One region of the Arthrobacter sp. 10L430 genome, then DNA from elsewhere that is predicted to be linked to it. Evidence: riboswitches for the same ligand, from Rfam matches in the RefSeq annotation. Region 1 holds a riboswitch; each other region holds the start of a gene.
What was found. Region 1 has a riboswitch for S-adenosylmethionine ahead of AC1DDG_RS01245 (aminotransferase class V-fold PLP-dependent enzyme). Riboswitches for the same ligand answer to the same signal wherever they lie in the genome.
Positions count from the first base shown of each region.

Region 2: it holds a riboswitch for S-adenosylmethionine, as region 1 does, so the genes downstream of both, AC1DDG_RS12115 (DUF1737 domain-containing protein) here and AC1DDG_RS01245 (aminotransferase class V-fold PLP-dependent enzyme) in region 1, are expected to answer to the same signal.
Region 3: it holds a riboswitch for S-adenosylmethionine, as region 1 does, so the genes downstream of both, metX (homoserine O-acetyltransferase MetX) here and AC1DDG_RS01245 (aminotransferase class V-fold PLP-dependent enzyme) in region 1, are expected to answer to the same signal.

Region 1 covers NZ_JBFTJD010000001.1:278,990-284,085, reverse strand. Annotated here, with positions in the region: gene rsgA (ribosome small subunit-dependent GTPase A) at 1-472, shown strand, start outside; gene hisN (histidinol-phosphatase) at 539-1,351, shown strand; SAM riboswitch class IV at 1,521-1,634, shown strand; gene AC1DDG_RS01245 (aminotransferase class V-fold PLP-dependent enzyme) at 1,670-3,079, shown strand; gene AC1DDG_RS01240 (class I SAM-dependent methyltransferase) at 3,156-3,914, shown strand; gene AC1DDG_RS01235 (metal-dependent transcriptional regulator) at 3,946-4,662, shown strand; gene AC1DDG_RS01230 (fluoride efflux transporter FluC) at 4,703-5,096, shown strand, end outside.
Region 2 covers NZ_JBFTJD010000011.1:134,460-139,555, reverse strand. Annotated here, with positions in the region: gene AC1DDG_RS12135 (transketolase) at 1-93, opposite strand, end outside; gene AC1DDG_RS12130 (hypothetical protein) at 275-460, shown strand; gene AC1DDG_RS12125 (O-succinylhomoserine sulfhydrylase) at 482-1,690, opposite strand; gene AC1DDG_RS12120 (rhodanese-like domain-containing protein) at 1,691-2,110, opposite strand; gene AC1DDG_RS12115 (DUF1737 domain-containing protein) at 2,107-2,415, opposite strand; SAM riboswitch class IV at 2,429-2,544, opposite strand; gene AC1DDG_RS12110 (NtaA/DmoA family FMN-dependent monooxygenase) at 2,732-4,027, shown strand; gene AC1DDG_RS12105 (aromatic amino acid ammonia-lyase) at 4,032-5,096, shown strand, end outside.
Region 3 covers NZ_JBFTJD010000002.1:187,019-192,114, reverse strand. Annotated here, with positions in the region: gene AC1DDG_RS03135 (DeoR/GlpR family DNA-binding transcription regulator) at 1-406, shown strand, start outside; gene AC1DDG_RS03130 (histidine phosphatase family protein) at 440-1,120, opposite strand; gene AC1DDG_RS03125 (CPBP family intramembrane glutamic endopeptidase) at 1,226-2,005, shown strand; gene AC1DDG_RS03120 (VOC family protein) at 2,104-2,742, opposite strand; SAM riboswitch class IV at 2,930-3,045, shown strand; gene metX (homoserine O-acetyltransferase MetX) at 3,058-4,239, shown strand; gene AC1DDG_RS03110 (MFS transporter) at 4,478-5,096, shown strand, end outside.

The sequences.
Region 1 (5,096 bases):
CCAGCTGCGCGCCCACCTGGACGGCAAGGTGACTGTCATGCTGGGCCACTCCGGCGTCGGCAAGTCCACCATGGTGAATGCGCTGACCGGCGCGGAGCGGGCAACCGGCGGCGTTAACGCCGTGACGGGACGCGGCCGGCACACGTCGTCGTCGGCCCTCGCGCTCAAGCTCGCGGACGCGCCCACCGGGAGCTGGATCATCGACACCCCGGGGATCCGCTCGTTTGGCCTCGCGCATGTGGACCCGGACCGAATCCTGCATTCCTTCCCTGACCTGGAGCCCGGCACCGAAGCCTGCGAACGCGGCTGCAAGCACGATGCAACCGCCGTCAACTGCGGCGTGGATGCCTGGGTGGAAGCCGGCCATGCAGGCCCTTCCGGGCCTGCGAGGCTAGCGTCCCTGCGCCGCCTGCTGGGCACCGATCCGCGCATGGAGGCCCAGGAAGCCAAGGAACTGGGAAGCGTCAGCTAGTCTCCCCGGCGGCTCCGGCATGCGGACATCCCCGCCCCGCCGGTCCTTTGACGGTAGTTTGGAACCATGACCCAACCCGCTTCGAGCTACAACGATGACCTGCGACTGGCCCATGTACTGGCGGATTCCGTGGATGACCAGACCATGAGCCGGTTCAAGGCGCTGGACCTTAAGATCGAAACCAAGCCCGACCTGACGCCGGTCACGGATGCCGACAAAGCCGCCGAGGAGTCCATCCGGGGCCAGCTCTCCCGCTCCCGCCCCCGCGATGCCGTCCTCGGCGAGGAGTTCGGCAGTTCGGGCCACGGTTCCCGGCGCTGGATCATTGACCCCATCGACGGCACCAAGAACTTCGTCCGCGGGGTGCCGGTGTGGGCCACGCTGATTGCGCTCGTCGATGAAGGCGAGCCCGTGGTGGGTGTCGTCAGCGCCCCGGCACTCGGCAAACGCTGGTGGGCAGCCAAGGGCGCGGGCGCGTACATGGGGCGCTCCCTTGCCGCAGCCACCCGGCTGAAAGTCTCGAATGTCTCAAATCTTTCGGACGCTTCGCTGTCCTACTCGAGCCTCGGCGGCTGGAAAGAACGCGGGAACCTGGACGAGTTCCTCGCCCTCACCGAAGACGTCTGGCGTACCCGCGCCTTCGGGGATTTCTGGTCCTACTGCATGGTGGCGGAAGGGTCCGTGGACATTGCCTGCGAGCCGGAACTGAACCTGTATGACATGGCTGCGCTGGTGCCCATCGTCACCGAAGCCGGCGGCCGCTTCACCTCGCTTGAGGGAACCGACGGCCCGTTCGGTGGCAACGCACTGGCCACAAACTCCATCCTTCATTCGGAGGTCCTCAAGCGGCTCAACCCGCAGCTGGACGACCTGCTGTAGTTCGGTCCAGCAAACTTTCGAAGAATTTTCGACGGCGGGCGTCCCCTCAGGAGGGCGTCCGCCGGCGTATCTTCGGCATTCCGGCCAGATGAAGCGGGGCTGTAACAAACCGCTTAACATTCACGTTGGCCTTTTCCATCGCCCGCCGGGATGTCCTACGCTCTTTACAGGTCACGAGTGCCAGCGCGAAACCCCGGTTTGCTGGCCGGCAACCCTCCATTCGCGGTGGGGTGCCCCGGGTGACGACCAGGCCGGTCCGGAACGGACCCGGCAAGCGCGGATCCCCGTCACAAAGGGGTCCTTTCACAGCGAGGTCCCATGACTACTGCAACGTTCTCCTCCAACACCGGCGCCGGCCTGCTCGACGATCGCATTGCCGCTGCCGGACGGCCGCTGGCCGCAGTTACCGGCGCCGAGATCCAGGCTCCGCTGATCCAGGGCGGCCACGTGCGTTACGCCAACCTCGATTACGGCGCGTCGGCACCTGCGCTGTCCGTGGTGTCGGCTTACCTCAACGAGATCCTGCCGTTCTACGCCAGCGTGCACCGCGGCGCGGGTTACGCATCGCAGATCAGCACGTCGGTCTATGAGAACGCCCGGAACATCGTCCGCGACTTTGTCGGCGGCCGCCCGGATGACTCCGTAATCTTCACGCGCAACACCACGGACTCCCTCAACCTGCTGGCAGGCTGCCTCCCGGTGGAGGACCACCACCACACGGGGGAAGTCCTGTACCTCGACATCGAGCACCACGCCAACCTGTTGCCCTGGCAGGGCGTGCCGCACCGCAGCGTGGTGGCATCCGCCACCCTCGAGGCCACCATCGCCAGCCTCCGGGCTGAACTGGAGCACGGCGACGTCAGCCTCCTCGCCGTGACCGGCGCCTCCAACGTCACCGGCGAAATCCTGCCGATCCGCCGCCTCGCCGCGCTGGCGCACGAGTTCGGCGCCCGGATCGTTGTGGACGCGGCACAGCTCGCTCCGCACCGCCGCATCAACATCGCCGCGGACGACGTCGACTATCTCGCCTTTTCCGGCCACAAGCTCTACGCGCCGTTCGGTTCCGGCGTCCTGGTGGGACGCCCTGACTGGCTCGACGCCGGCACGCCGCACCTTGCGGGCGGGGGCGCTGTCAGTGAAGCCCGGCTCGACGGCGTCAGCTGGACCACCGGCCCCGCCCGGCATGAAGGCGGTTCGCCCAACGTCCTGGGCGCTGCCACCCTGGCCCGCGCAACGCAGGTGGTCGCTGCCCTGGACCAGGAGCGCTGGCACGCCCACGAGGCGGCCATCCGGTCCTTCCTCGTCGAGGGGCTGCGGAGGATCGAAGGCGTCACCGTGCACCAGATCTTCTCGGACACCGACGCGGACAACGACACGATCGGCGTAGTGAACTTCTCCGTGGAAGGCTACGACGCCGGCCTGGTGGCGGCCTACCTTTCCGCCGAACACGGCGTCGGACTCCGCGACGGCCGCTTCTGCGCCCACCCGCTGCTCAAGCGCCTGGGACTTCCGTCCGGCTCCCTGCGCGCCAGCTTTGGCGTAGGTTCGCGGCTCGAGGACGCCCAGCGGCTCCTCGCCGGCATCGAGGAACTGCGCCGCACCGGCCTTGGCTGGGACTATGTGGTGGACTCGGGACGCTGGGTTCCGGCCAACGACACCCGCAGCTACCCGGACTGGGCACCCAACACGCCCGGCACCGCCGGCGCGGCCCCCTGCGCGCTGGACTGATCCCGGCACTCCGCCAGGGCGCTCCATGCGGTAAATTCGAAGGGTAAATTTTCAGCCTGCCCTAAGGAGACGGCGCGTGGCACGCGGTGGCCCCAAACTCGACCAGTGGCGGCGTCAGGAACTCGGGCAGAGTTTCCAGGACGGCGGCGAACACTACCACCGCGTCCGTCCCGGCTACCCTGCCGAGTCCGCGGACTGGATCATTCCTGCCGGCGCCCGGACAGCTGCTGACATAGGCGCCGGTACCGGCAAGTTCACCGCCTTGCTCGTGGAACGCGGCCTGGCGGTCAGCGCCGTGGATCCCTCGCCGGACATGCTTGATCAGCTCCGCGTTGCCTATCCGGCTGTGGCGGCGGGTGAGGGCACCGCTGAGGAAACGGGACTGCCCGGCTCGGCCTTCGACGTCGTGACGGTGGCACAGGCATGGCACTGGTGCGAGCCGCTGCGGGCCAGCAGTGAAATCGCCCGGATACTGAGACCTGACGGAGTGCTCGGCCTGATCTGGAACCAGCTGGATACGTCGGTGCCATGGGTCCATAGACTCTCGCGCATCATGCACGCCGGTGATGTCCACAAGCCGGACTTCCGTCCGCCCATAGGCCCCGAATTCACGGGCCTGGAAAGCCACCTGACCCGGTGGGAGGACCCGGTCACCACGGCCGACATCCTCGAGCTGACCAAGTCGCGCAGCTACTATCTCGCCGCCAACGGGGCCACCCGCGCCAAGGTCACCGGAAACCTCGACTGGTACCTCCACGACCATCTGGGTCACGCCCGCGGCGAACTGTTGAGCCTCCCCTACCTCACCCAGACATGGCGGGCCGTCAGGGCGTGATGCCGCATCCGCAACGGGTAGGCTTGGATCTGTGAAGACCAGCACGCCATCCTCCTCGATCGAGGACTACGTCAAGGTCATCTACTCTTTCACGGAGTGGCAGGACAAACCCATTACGTCGACGCAGCTGGCCCAGCGCCTTGGCGTAGCCAATTCCTCGGTGTCCGAGATGGTGCGCAAACTGAAGGACCAGGGCCTGGTCCTTCACAAGCCCTACAGCGCCATCACCCTGACCCAGGAGGGCATGCGCCTGGCCCTTTCCATGGTCCGGCGGCACAGGCTCATCGAGACGTACCTGGTGCAGGACCTGGGGTACAGCTGGGATGAGGTGCACGACGAAGCCGAGCTGCTCGAGCATGCCGTCTCCGATACATTCATCGAACGGATGGCGGCCAGGCTCGGCAACCCGACCCGGGACCCCCACGGCGACCCCATCCCTTCCGCTGACGGCACGGTACAGATGCCGTTGGCCTACCGGATGAGCGAACTCGACGAGGGCCATACTGGCAGGATCACCCGAATCAGCGACGAAAATCCGGAGCTGCTGCGCTACTTGGCCGCCGAAGAGATCGACCTGGACTCCGACGTCGAGGTCATGGGGCGCAAACCGTTCGGCGGCGCCCTCGTGGTGCGTATCGCTTCGGCGGGCAGAAGCCGCGACTTTGATCTCGCCGACGAGGTCACCTCGGCACTGTGGGTGCAGAGCGAAGCAGGCCACCCGGGCTGCAGGATGGCCGGCTCCGGATGAACGGCCACGCCATCGCCGGGCGCCCCATGACTGCGGCAGCATGAAGGCTGCGTCGGCTGATAAGGGAACCGCAGTGACGGCGGCCGGCAGCCACGGCTGGCGGACCTGGGCCGCCGTCGCCGCGGGAGGGCTGGCGGGCACAGAGCTGCGGTACGGTCTCGGCGTGCTGTTTCCGGAGTCCGCCGGCGCCGTCCCGTGGACCACGCTGGCCATCAACGTCGCCGGAAGCTTCGTCCTTGGCATGCTGACCACCATCTGGATCGCGCGGCCGCGCACTGCCTTCTGGCTCCGTGCCGCCATTGGGCCAGGTCTGCTCGGATCCTTCACCACCTTCTCAGCGGTGGTTGCTTCAGTGGACCAGCTGGCTCGCGGTGGGCTCCACGCAGTATGGGTTCTCTACCTGTCCCTGTCCGTCCTGCTGGGCCTTGGCGCCG
Region 2 (5,096 bases), on a different contig from region 1:
GGAGTCCACCCGCAGTTGAGCGGCCAGGCTCCCGATGACGCCGGCCTGTGCTGCGGTCATCGGCGCCGGGGCCAGTCCCTGATGTTCGGTCATCGCAAATCACCTTTCGCCGGCTCAAAGGCGCCCTCGTGTCCGGAACGCCTATACCTGTCATACCCGCAAGCCAGTGCCTGCGGAAGACGCGAGTTGTCCGGCACCGCCCATAGACGTGTGTGAGGGGTGGCTGTGTGGTGGCGCCGGTAGTAAAGTCAGCCCACCAATCAAGGAGGCTCCCATGGCTATGCAAGTCCACCACGTAGCCCAGCTCGACCGGGACGTGGCGCACGAAGTCACCCAATGGCTGAAGTACCTCAAGGGCCAGGTGACAAGCGTTCAGTTCCTCACCACCACCATTCCTGATCCCAAGGACCCGGAGAAGTGGCGGGTGCAGTACGAGGCCTACATCACCTACCAGCAGTAGGCTTCAGGGCTGCAAGCTCACTCAGATCTGCTTGAGCGCCTGCTCCAGGTCCGCGATCAGGTCTTCCGGATCCTCCAGGCCCACCGACAGCCGCACCACGCCGTCGCTGAGCCCGATGGCTGCTCGGCCTTCCGGGCCCATGGCGCGGTGCGTCGTGGTGGCCGGGTGGGTGATGAGGGACTTGGCGTCGCCCAGGTTGTTGGAGATGTCGATGATCTTCAGCGCGTCCAGCAGCGCGAAGGCGGCTTCCTTGCCGGACCGGCCGCCCGACGTCGCGAGTTCCAGTGTGAGCACGGTGCCGCCGGCCTTCATCTGCTTTGCGGCCAGCTCGTACTGCGGGTGGGACTTCAGCAGCGGGTACTTGACCCAGCTGACGGCGGGCTGTTCTTCAAGCCATTCGGCCAGGCGCAGCGCGGTGGCCGAGGAGTGGTTTACGCGCAGCGCCATGGTCTCCAGGCCCTTCGTGAGCACCCAGGCGTTGAACGCGGAGAGTGCGGGCCCGGTGTGGCGCATGAGCTGTTTGACCGGCCCGTCGATAAATTCCTTGGTGCCGAGGATGGCGCCGCCCAGCACGCGGCCCTGGCCGTCGATGTGCTTGGTGCCGGAGTAGACGATCACGTCCGCGCCGAGGTCGCCGCAGCGCTGCAGCAGGGGTGTGGCAAAGACGTTGTCGACCACGACGGTGGCGCCGGCCGCATGGGCCAGTCCGCTGACGGCGGCGATGTCCACGATCTCCTGCATCGGGTTGGACGGCGACTCGAAGAAGACCGCGGCGGTGGGCTCCGAAAGGGCAGCGCGCCACTGCTCCAGGTCCGGTCCGTCCACGAAGACCGTCTCCACGCCCCAGCGCGGCAGGATTTCGTTCAGGATCACAAAGCAGGAGCCGAACAGCGAGCGGGCGGCCACCACACGGTCCCCGGCACCCAGCAGGGCACCCAGGGCGGTGAATACCGCCGACATGCCGGACGCCGTCGCAAAGCACGCCTCGGTGCCCTCGAGCAGGCGGAGGCGTTCCTGGAAGGTGGCCACGGACGGGTTGCCGTAGCGGGAGTAGACGAAGCGTTCGTCCTCGCCGGTGAAGGCCCGCTCGGCCGCGGCAGCGGACTCGTACACGAAGCCCGAGGTCAGGAAAATGGGTTCGGTGGTTTCCTGGAAGTTGGTGCGGTCCAGCCCGCCGCGGACGGCCTGGGTTTCTGGGCTCCAGCCGGCGGCATCTTGATTGAAGGTCACTTAGTTCTTTCCCAGGTTCGTTGGGAGGCCGCGGTTCTTCCAGCCGTTGACGGTGCGCTCGCCGTAACGGTCCGGTTCGCCTTCAAAGCCTTCGAGGACGTTATACGAGGTGAAGCCCGCCTGGGTCGCTGCGACGGCGGCCGCGATGGAGCGCTGGCCGGACCGGCAGAGGAAAACGAGCTCCGTGGAGGTGTCCGCCGGAGCCTGCTGCTTCAGCTGCTCGATGAATGCAGGGTTGGGGATGCCGCCCGGGAAGGTCCACTGGATGAACAGCGGGTCATTCCGCTGATCGTTTGCGGTTGCGGTTTCCGGGATCCCGATGTGGGCCCATTCGCCCTCGGTGCGGACGTCCACCAGGATGGCGCCGTCTTCGAGTTTGGCCCATGCCTCCTGCGGCGTGAGGTCTCCCGCGTAGCTCATGCGTGGCCCTCGAACGCTTCGGCGTTGAGGTCATCGTCCGAGTCCAGCCGGTCCACGGCGGTGGCCACCGCTGCGTCGGCCGTGGCGATGGCGGCGGGCAGGATCACGGCCTGCGCCACGATCACGTCCCTGCCGTTGAAGGCGGCTGCGGGGCTGCCGTGCAGCACATACCCCTCCGCCAGGGCAGCGGAGATGCGTTCACAGAAGTCGCGGTTGTCCGGTCCCGTGATCAGGCGGTAGGACAGCTTTTTCTCAGGTTTATCCTGCTGGGACGGCAGGGTGTCGCCGGCGGGGGCGTCCGACATGACGGATCTCCTTCTCTCACGCTTGCAGCTCGAAGTGGTCGATATGCCGAGTATTCACCTGAGGCACCCCGCCGCGAAAGGGAGGGTTGCCGACCGGCCAGTCAGGGCTTGGCGCCGGTTCTCATTACTCCCCAAAAACGTAACACCGACGACGGCGGCTGGCACCGCCGCCGTCGTCATGTTCCGTAACGCTCGACGCCGGTTGCTTCGGTTACAAAGCCGCTGGCCGGGGGGATAATGACGGGAGATGAACCACCGTAACGCCGGATGAAACCAGGCAACAGTGAATGCGTCGAACGCCAATACAGTCAGTCCCATGCTGCATTTTGGATGGTTTGTGGGCCACGGCTTCGGGGTGCAGGGCTGGGGGACGCCGGGCTACGGCATCGGCTACGACTGGAAGAAGCCCTCGCTGTACCAGCATGCCGTGCGGGAGTTCGAGCGGGCGGGCCTGGACCTGTTCATCATCGAGGACTCCCTCACCGTCCCGGACACCTATGGCGGCAGCGCGGAGGTGAGCCTGGCGCAGGCATCGTTCGCGCCGAAGCACGATCCGCTGGCCCTCGTCCCGTACCTGCTGTCCGCCACCGAGCACCTGGGGATCGTGCCGACCGTCAGTGCCTCGTTCTATCCGCCGTTCACCGCGGCCCGGCTGCTGGCCACGCTCCAGCACTTCTCCAACGGGCAGCTGGGCTGGAACGTGGTGACGTCCGGCAGCGACCTCGCCGCCCAGAACTACGGCCTGGACCAGCAGATCGAGCACGACCTCCGCTACGAGAAGGCCGAGGAGTTCGTGGACGTGGTCCGGAAGCTTTGGCGGAGCTGGGACGGGGACGCCATCGTGGAGGACGCCCAGGGCGGCGTCTTCGCTGACCACACCAAGGTCCGGCCCATCCACCACGCCGGCGAGTTCTTCAAGGTCCGGGGTCCGCTGAACACGGCACCCCTGCCGGAGGAGCCCGTGCTGGTGCAGGCCGGGGCTTCCCCGCGCGGCAAGGCGTTCGCCGGTGGCAATGCCGACGTCGCCATTGCGCTGGCCCGCGGAGCCGACGGCATGAAGGCCTACCGCGACTCCATCCGCTCCGAGGCGGCCGCCGCCGGCCGGAACCCGGACGACGTCAAGGTGCTGTTCGTGCTCAAACCCACTGTGGTGGGCTCCAAAGCAGAGGCGGAGGACTTGCGTGCCGCGCGGAAGGAACTCACGCAGCGGGACATCGACAGCCAGCTCAACTCGATCTCATACCTGTCCGTCATCGACTTCAAACAGTTCGACCTGGACGAGCCCTTGCCGGACCTCACTACCAACAGCAACCAGGGAACGCTGGAGCACTTCTCCAAGGCTGCCCCGCCGGGCTCGACCCTCCGTGAAGTCCTGCAGGCCCGGAGCGGCGGCGCGGGGGACAGCATCGTCGGCACAGCCGAGGAAATCGCGGACCACCTTGAGGAAACGGGCGCCGCGGTGGGCGGGGACGGCTTCCTCTTCTCCGGCTTCGTTGATCCGGCCACTGTCCACGGGGTGCTGGACAAACTCGCGCCGGTGCTCCGGCGCCGGGGACTGCTGCGGACGAGCTACGGCGACGGCGGGTTCCGCCGGAACCTGCTGGATTTTTAGTGCCATGGCCGGCGTCAGAGCGTCCGGGGGCCTTTTGCCGGGAGTCCGGAGGGGCAGCTTCCTGATCGGAACGGCGCACCTCCGCGCCGCCGACGTCGCGCAGGCCGCCGCCGATCCGTCAGTGGAAGTCGTCCTGAGCGCGGAAGCAACGGAGCTCATGGGGCTGTCCCGCGACGTGGTCCAGGCTGCCATCGATTCCGGCCACAGGGTCTATGGGCTCAATACGCTGCTGGGATCGGGCCGGGATACGGCTGTGGAGGAGGAGTCCATCCTTGCCTACCAGGTTCAGGTGGTCCGCTACCACCACAGCGGCGTGGGGGCGCTGCTCGCGCCGGATGAAGTGCGCGCCGTCATGCTGGCGAGGCTCATCGGTTTCACCCGCGGCGGCTCGGGCGTCCGCCCCGAAACAGCCAGATTCTATGCCGAACTGCTCAACCGGGGAGTGGTTCCTGCCGTTCCGCGCGACGGTTCCGTGGGCTCCTCTGACCTGACGCAGCTGGCCGCGGTGGCCGCCGTCGCCATCGGCGAGGGGCAGGCGCTGGCCCCCGACGGCAGCCTGGTGGCCGGTGCCGCGGCGCTCGCCGAGGCCGGCCTTGAGCCGCTGGTCCTGGCCCCCGGCGAGGCACTGGCGCTGGTCAGCGCCAACTCCTACTCAATCGGCGCCGGCGCGCTCGAGCTCGGCCGGCTCCTGCGGTTTGCCGACCTCGCGGATACCGCGCTCGCCCTGTCGCTGGAGGCAACCGCAAGGTACGACGGCGGCGGGAACCTCAGCCCGTTTTCGCCGGCCGTGCAGTCGGCCAAGGCGGTGGACGGCCAAAGAATCTCGGCCGCCAATGTCCGGCGGCTGGTGCGCGGCGGCTGGCTGGAGGACCCACGGCGTGAAGCCTCGGTGCAGGATGCCCTGTCCTTCCGTGCCGCGCCGCAGACGCACGGAGCCTTCCGCGCCCAGGTCACCGCCCTTGCCGATGCGCTCGAGGTGGAGCTCAACGGCCGGGGCGACAACCCGCTGACGGATGTGGTCGCCGGCCGGATGGTTTCCGGCGGGAACTTCCAGCCGATGCAGCTGGCG
Region 3 (5,096 bases), on a different contig from region 1:
CGCCCAGCTGGCGGTGCGGCCCAACATCAAGGTTATGGTGACCGGCGGCATCCTGAACCCGCGGTCCTATGAGCTTGTGGGCCCCTACACGGACATCATCATGCAGAAGGTGGTGCTGGATATCGCGTTCATCGGCGTCAACGGCATTGATCCCGAAGTGGGACCCACCAATACCGGAGAAGGCGAAGCCTCCGTCAACGCTCTGCTCGCCAGCAGGGCCAGCATTTCCTATGTCCTTGCGGACTCGTCCAAGGTGGGCCGTCGGGCTTTCGCCACTATGGACGGGTACGCGTTCACGCGGCTGATTACCGATTCGGGTATCTCGGCCCAGGACAAAGCCGCCTTTGAAGCCATCGGCACGGACGTCATTGTGGCGCCGGAAACGCCCCGCACACGCAAGTCCTAAGGACGCTCCGGCCCAGGGAGAACCGCGCAGGCCCTAGAAGAACACGGGAGGTGCGTCGAGCACTGTCTCGTCCACGCGGCGCTGCACCCATTGCGTGAACGGCTGGTCGAGTTCGTACTTGCCGTCCTCGGTGCGCATCAGCATGCGGATCTCAGCGTTGTCCGGGTTGTTCAGCGACTCGAAGTATTCTACGGACCAGTGGAACCAGCGCATGCAGAACAGGCGCATGGTGAGGCCGTGCGTGACAAGGAGGGTATTGGCGGAGTAGTCCGGCTTGGCCCAGTGGCGGTAAAGAGTCTCCATGAATGACGAAATGCGGTCGTAGACGTCCGACCCGGACTCGCCCTCCCGGAAGCGGTAGAAGAAATGCCCGTAGGCGTTGCGCAGTTCTTTCTGGTCCTCGATTTCGCCGGCTATTTGGAAATTCGCCCAGTCCTGCTCACGGAGCCGCGGCTCCTCGACGACCCGTTCCGTGAGGGAGCCAAGGTTGAGCGCTTCGAGTGTCTGGTAGGCGCGCAGGTAGGGCGAGACGTAGACGGACACCTCTTGGCCGTCCAGCTCGCGCCGGATGCGCTCACCGGCAGCCTTGGCCTGCTCAATACCCAGGGGAGTCAGCGGAATCCGGTAGTCGGGCACCCTGTTGTAAATGGAGGTGTCGGCATTGGCGGCGGACTGGCCGTGCCGGATCATGATGATTTTCCCGGGCGCACTCATACTTCCCCAGCATAGGGGCCGCCGCGGAGGAGACAGGTTCCTGAAGTACTACAGTGTCCGGAAGCCAAACAGGAAAGTACCAGCAACTGCAGGCAAGATAGGAACATGTTGGTTCCTTCCCGCCGTCGCCTGCGGATCGAAGTCTGGATAGTCCTGGGACTGTCGTTGGGGCAGTCCGCCGTGTACTCCGTGGTGCAACTCCTGGACAAGATGACCCGGGCGCCGCTGGCGCAGGGCACATCCACGCTGAACCGCTCGCAAAGTACACGGGAATATTTCGATCTGACGTACCAACTCCTGGACATCATCTTCGCGCTGGTGCCCCTCTTGCTGGTGATCTACTTCCTGACGGAGCACCGCCAGACGAAGGCAGGAACGGGCTACGTGGGTGGCTCTGCATTCCAGAAGCTGGGTTTCAATTTCGCCCGCCCCGGAAGGGACCTGCTGCAGGGCGTGGGGCTGGCCGCTTTGATCGGCATACCATCACTGGGCCTCTATGCGGCGGGGCGGGCGCTGGGCATCACGACGGCGATCATCCCCAGTGCCCTGAACGCGTACTGGTGGACGGTTCCCGTGCTGATTCTCTCCGCGGCGCGGCACGCGGTCGTCGAGGAAGTCATCGTGGTGGGCTACCTCCTGGACCGGTTCGGGAAGTTCGGCTGGTCCATGCCGCTGTCAATCTTTGCCAGTTCCATGCTCCGCGGCAGCTACCACCTGTATCAAGGGTTCGGGCCCTTCATTGGCAACGCCATCATGGGCGTGGTGTTCGCCTGGGTCTACACCAAAACCCGACGGGTGATGCCCCTGGTCATAGCCCATGCACTGCTGGACATTGTGGCGTTCGTCGGCTTCAGCCTGTTCGGAAAGGCCGTCGGGCTGGGCTAGGCATTGGGTAATCAGGCGTTAAAGTAATTCGGCCGCCATCGGTGGGTGACGTCGTTGGCACCCGCTGATGGCGGCCGAAGCTTGTTGGCAGCGCTGCGTCAGATTGTGACGGCGCCCGCTGCAGTTTCAAACGTGACGGACAGGATGCCCGGGGTTCCGTGCGGAGCCACCCAGTTCACGGCGACGTCCTCGAGGGGCCGCTCTACAGGTTCGCCGAGCCATTCGGTAACGCGCTCGGCGGAGCCTGCGATGGTGAGACTGGACATCTTGACGTTGCTGTCATAGGCGTTGGACGGGTGAAGCCCCGGATCGCCTTCCCACTTGAGCATGTACGGAACCTGCGGGTCTGCAATGAGGCCCAGGATTCCGATCTGCTTCCACACGAGTTCACGGCCGTCCGGGAACTTGCGGTTGCCGTTGACGGCGGAACGTCCCAGACGGTCCTCAAACGGGGCGAGGTCGTCCACTTCGACGCACCATCCCATCCAGCCGCCACCGGCAGCGGACCGTGCGCGCACGGCCTGCCCGAACGGAGCTTTATCCGACGCCGGGTGGTCCAAGACCTCCACGACCTCAAGGTACTTGTGCCCGGCGAGCGGGATAATCATGTTTCGGGTTCCGAAACGGGGGTGCACTCCACCCTTCACGGCTTCGACGCCGAGGGCGGACGAAATACGTTCGGTGGTGGCAGCCAGGCCATCGTGTTCACAGGCGTAAGAGACGTGATCCATGCGCATGCCCTCATCTTGGCATCTTGTGACGCGGCTCTCAGCTAAGGGCAGCCTAACCCTCATGGGACGTCCGGGCTGTGCGGAAGTTTCGTCGCAAGCTTTGAACGGCTTTGGCTCCCGATGGTGTTGCCGGGAGTCACACAGCCGTCACAATCTTCGCGTGGGCGGCGCCCTCTTTCGTAAACTTGCCCTAGGTCATGAGTGCCAGCAACAGCCCCGGCTTGCTGGCCGGCAACCCTCCTTCCGCGGTGGGGTGCCCCGGGTGAAGACCTGGCCCGCCGGTCAGCTGGCGGCGGGCAAGCGCGTAGAAGAGGTTTACCTATGACGATTTCCGTCACCCGCACAGAAGTTCCGAATGTCGAAGTTACGGATGGCGCTGCGGTTCCCGTTGGCACCGCGGTTACGGACGGCACGGCAGTTAAGGATGGGACAGTCCAGTACGTCAGCATCGGCAACCTTGAGCTTGAGGCCGGCGGATTCCTGCCCGACGTTACCCTCGCCTATGAAACCTGGGGGACGCTCAACGAGGACTGCTCGAACGCCATTCTCGTGGAGCACGCCCTGACGGGCAGCACGCACGTTACCCGCGGCACGGATGACGAAGAAGGCTGGTGGGAGCAGCTGGCCGGTCCCGGCGCCCCGGCGGATACGGACAGGTTTTTCGTCGTCTCCATCAACATCGTCGGCGGCTGCTACGGATCCACGGGGCCGTCGTCGGCTGCTCCGGACGGCAGGCCGTGGGGTTCACGCTTCCCGCTGGTCACGCTCCGCGACACCACCGCGGCCGAAGCGCGGCTTGCGGACCAGCTGGGCATCAGCAGCTGGTACGCCGTCCTTGGCGGCTCCATGGGCGGAGCCCGGGCGCTGGAGTGGGCCGTCACCTACCCGGAGCGGGTGCGGCGCTGCGGCGTTATTTCCATCGGCGCCAGCAGCACGGCCGAACAGATCGCCTTCGCGCAGGCACAGACGCTGGCGATTCGGCAGGATCCTCACTTCAACGGCGGCGACTACTACGCCGGCCCGGTGCCCGAGGCCGGACTGGCGCTGGCACGGCGGATTGCGCACATCACCTACCGGTCCGCGCAGGAGCTGGATTTCCGGTTTGGCCGGAACGCCCAGGCCAGCGAGGCGCCGTTGCAGGCGGATGCCCTTGCTGCCCGCGGCCGGTACCAGGTGGAAAGCTACCTGGACCACCAGGGGAGCAAGCTCGTGGGGCGCTTCGACGCCAACAGTTACATTGCAATCACCGAAGCGCTGATGAGCCACGACATCTGCCGCGGGCGCGGATCGCTGAAGGAGACTCTGGCGCGGACCACCGCCGACTTCTTTATTGCGGCCGTAAGCACAGACCGGCTTTACTTCCCCTCGCAGTCCCGGGAGCTAGCAGACGCACTGCCGGGGGACGTGGACGTCCATGTGATCGAGGCGCCGATCGGCCATGATGGCTTCCTCACCGAGATTGGGCAGCTGGACGCGCAGCTCCGGGGAGTCTTTTTCGCCTGAATCTTGCTTGAATCTTCGCCTGAGCCGACGCTGAGCGGACGCTGCACCCAAGCTGGACACCCTGGCGCCAGCATCTCCCGAATGTGCATTTATGCAGATGCGTTCTGCACTTTTTGTCGTTGAGCTTGCAGCAATGGCAGACCATACTCGTTGGAACCGGTGATTCGTGGTGCACATCACACACGTCCGCCAAAGTCAGGTCCCAGTGGCGTCGAGGGAGACGCCGAAGGAGTTCACAATGAGTACGGAAAACTCCGCCGCAAGGCGCGTAGAGGAACCCGATGTCAAGGCATCAGGCCTAAAGAAAGTCGTTACGGCCTCCATGGCCGGCACAGTAGTCGAGTGGTATGAGTTCTTCCTCTATGCCTCCGCAGCCACCCTGGTGTTCGGCAAGATGTTCTTCCCCAATTCGGGGACGGAGCTGGACGGGATCATCGCCGCATTCGTCACGTACGCGGTCGGCTTCGTTGCCCGGCCTATCGGCGGCATCGTCTTCGGCCACTTCGGGGACAAGTTCGGCCGGAAGCAGCTGCTCCAGCTGAGCATCATTCTCGTGGGCATTTCCACGTTTGCGATGGGCTGCCTGCCCAGCTTTGCGCAGATCGGCTACTGGGCACCGGCCCTGCTGGTGTTCCTGCGCTTCGTCCAGGGCTTCGCCGTCGGCGGCGAATGGGGCGGCGCAGTGCTCCTCGTGGCAGAGCACAGCCCGAACAAGTCGCGCGGGTTCTGGGCCAGCTGGCCGCAGTCCGCCGTTCCGATGGGCAACCTGCTGGCCACCGGCGTCCTCTTCACCCTGTCCTCCACGCTGTCGTCCGCGGACTTCCTCGGCTGGGGCTGGCGCGTTGCGTTCTGGCTCT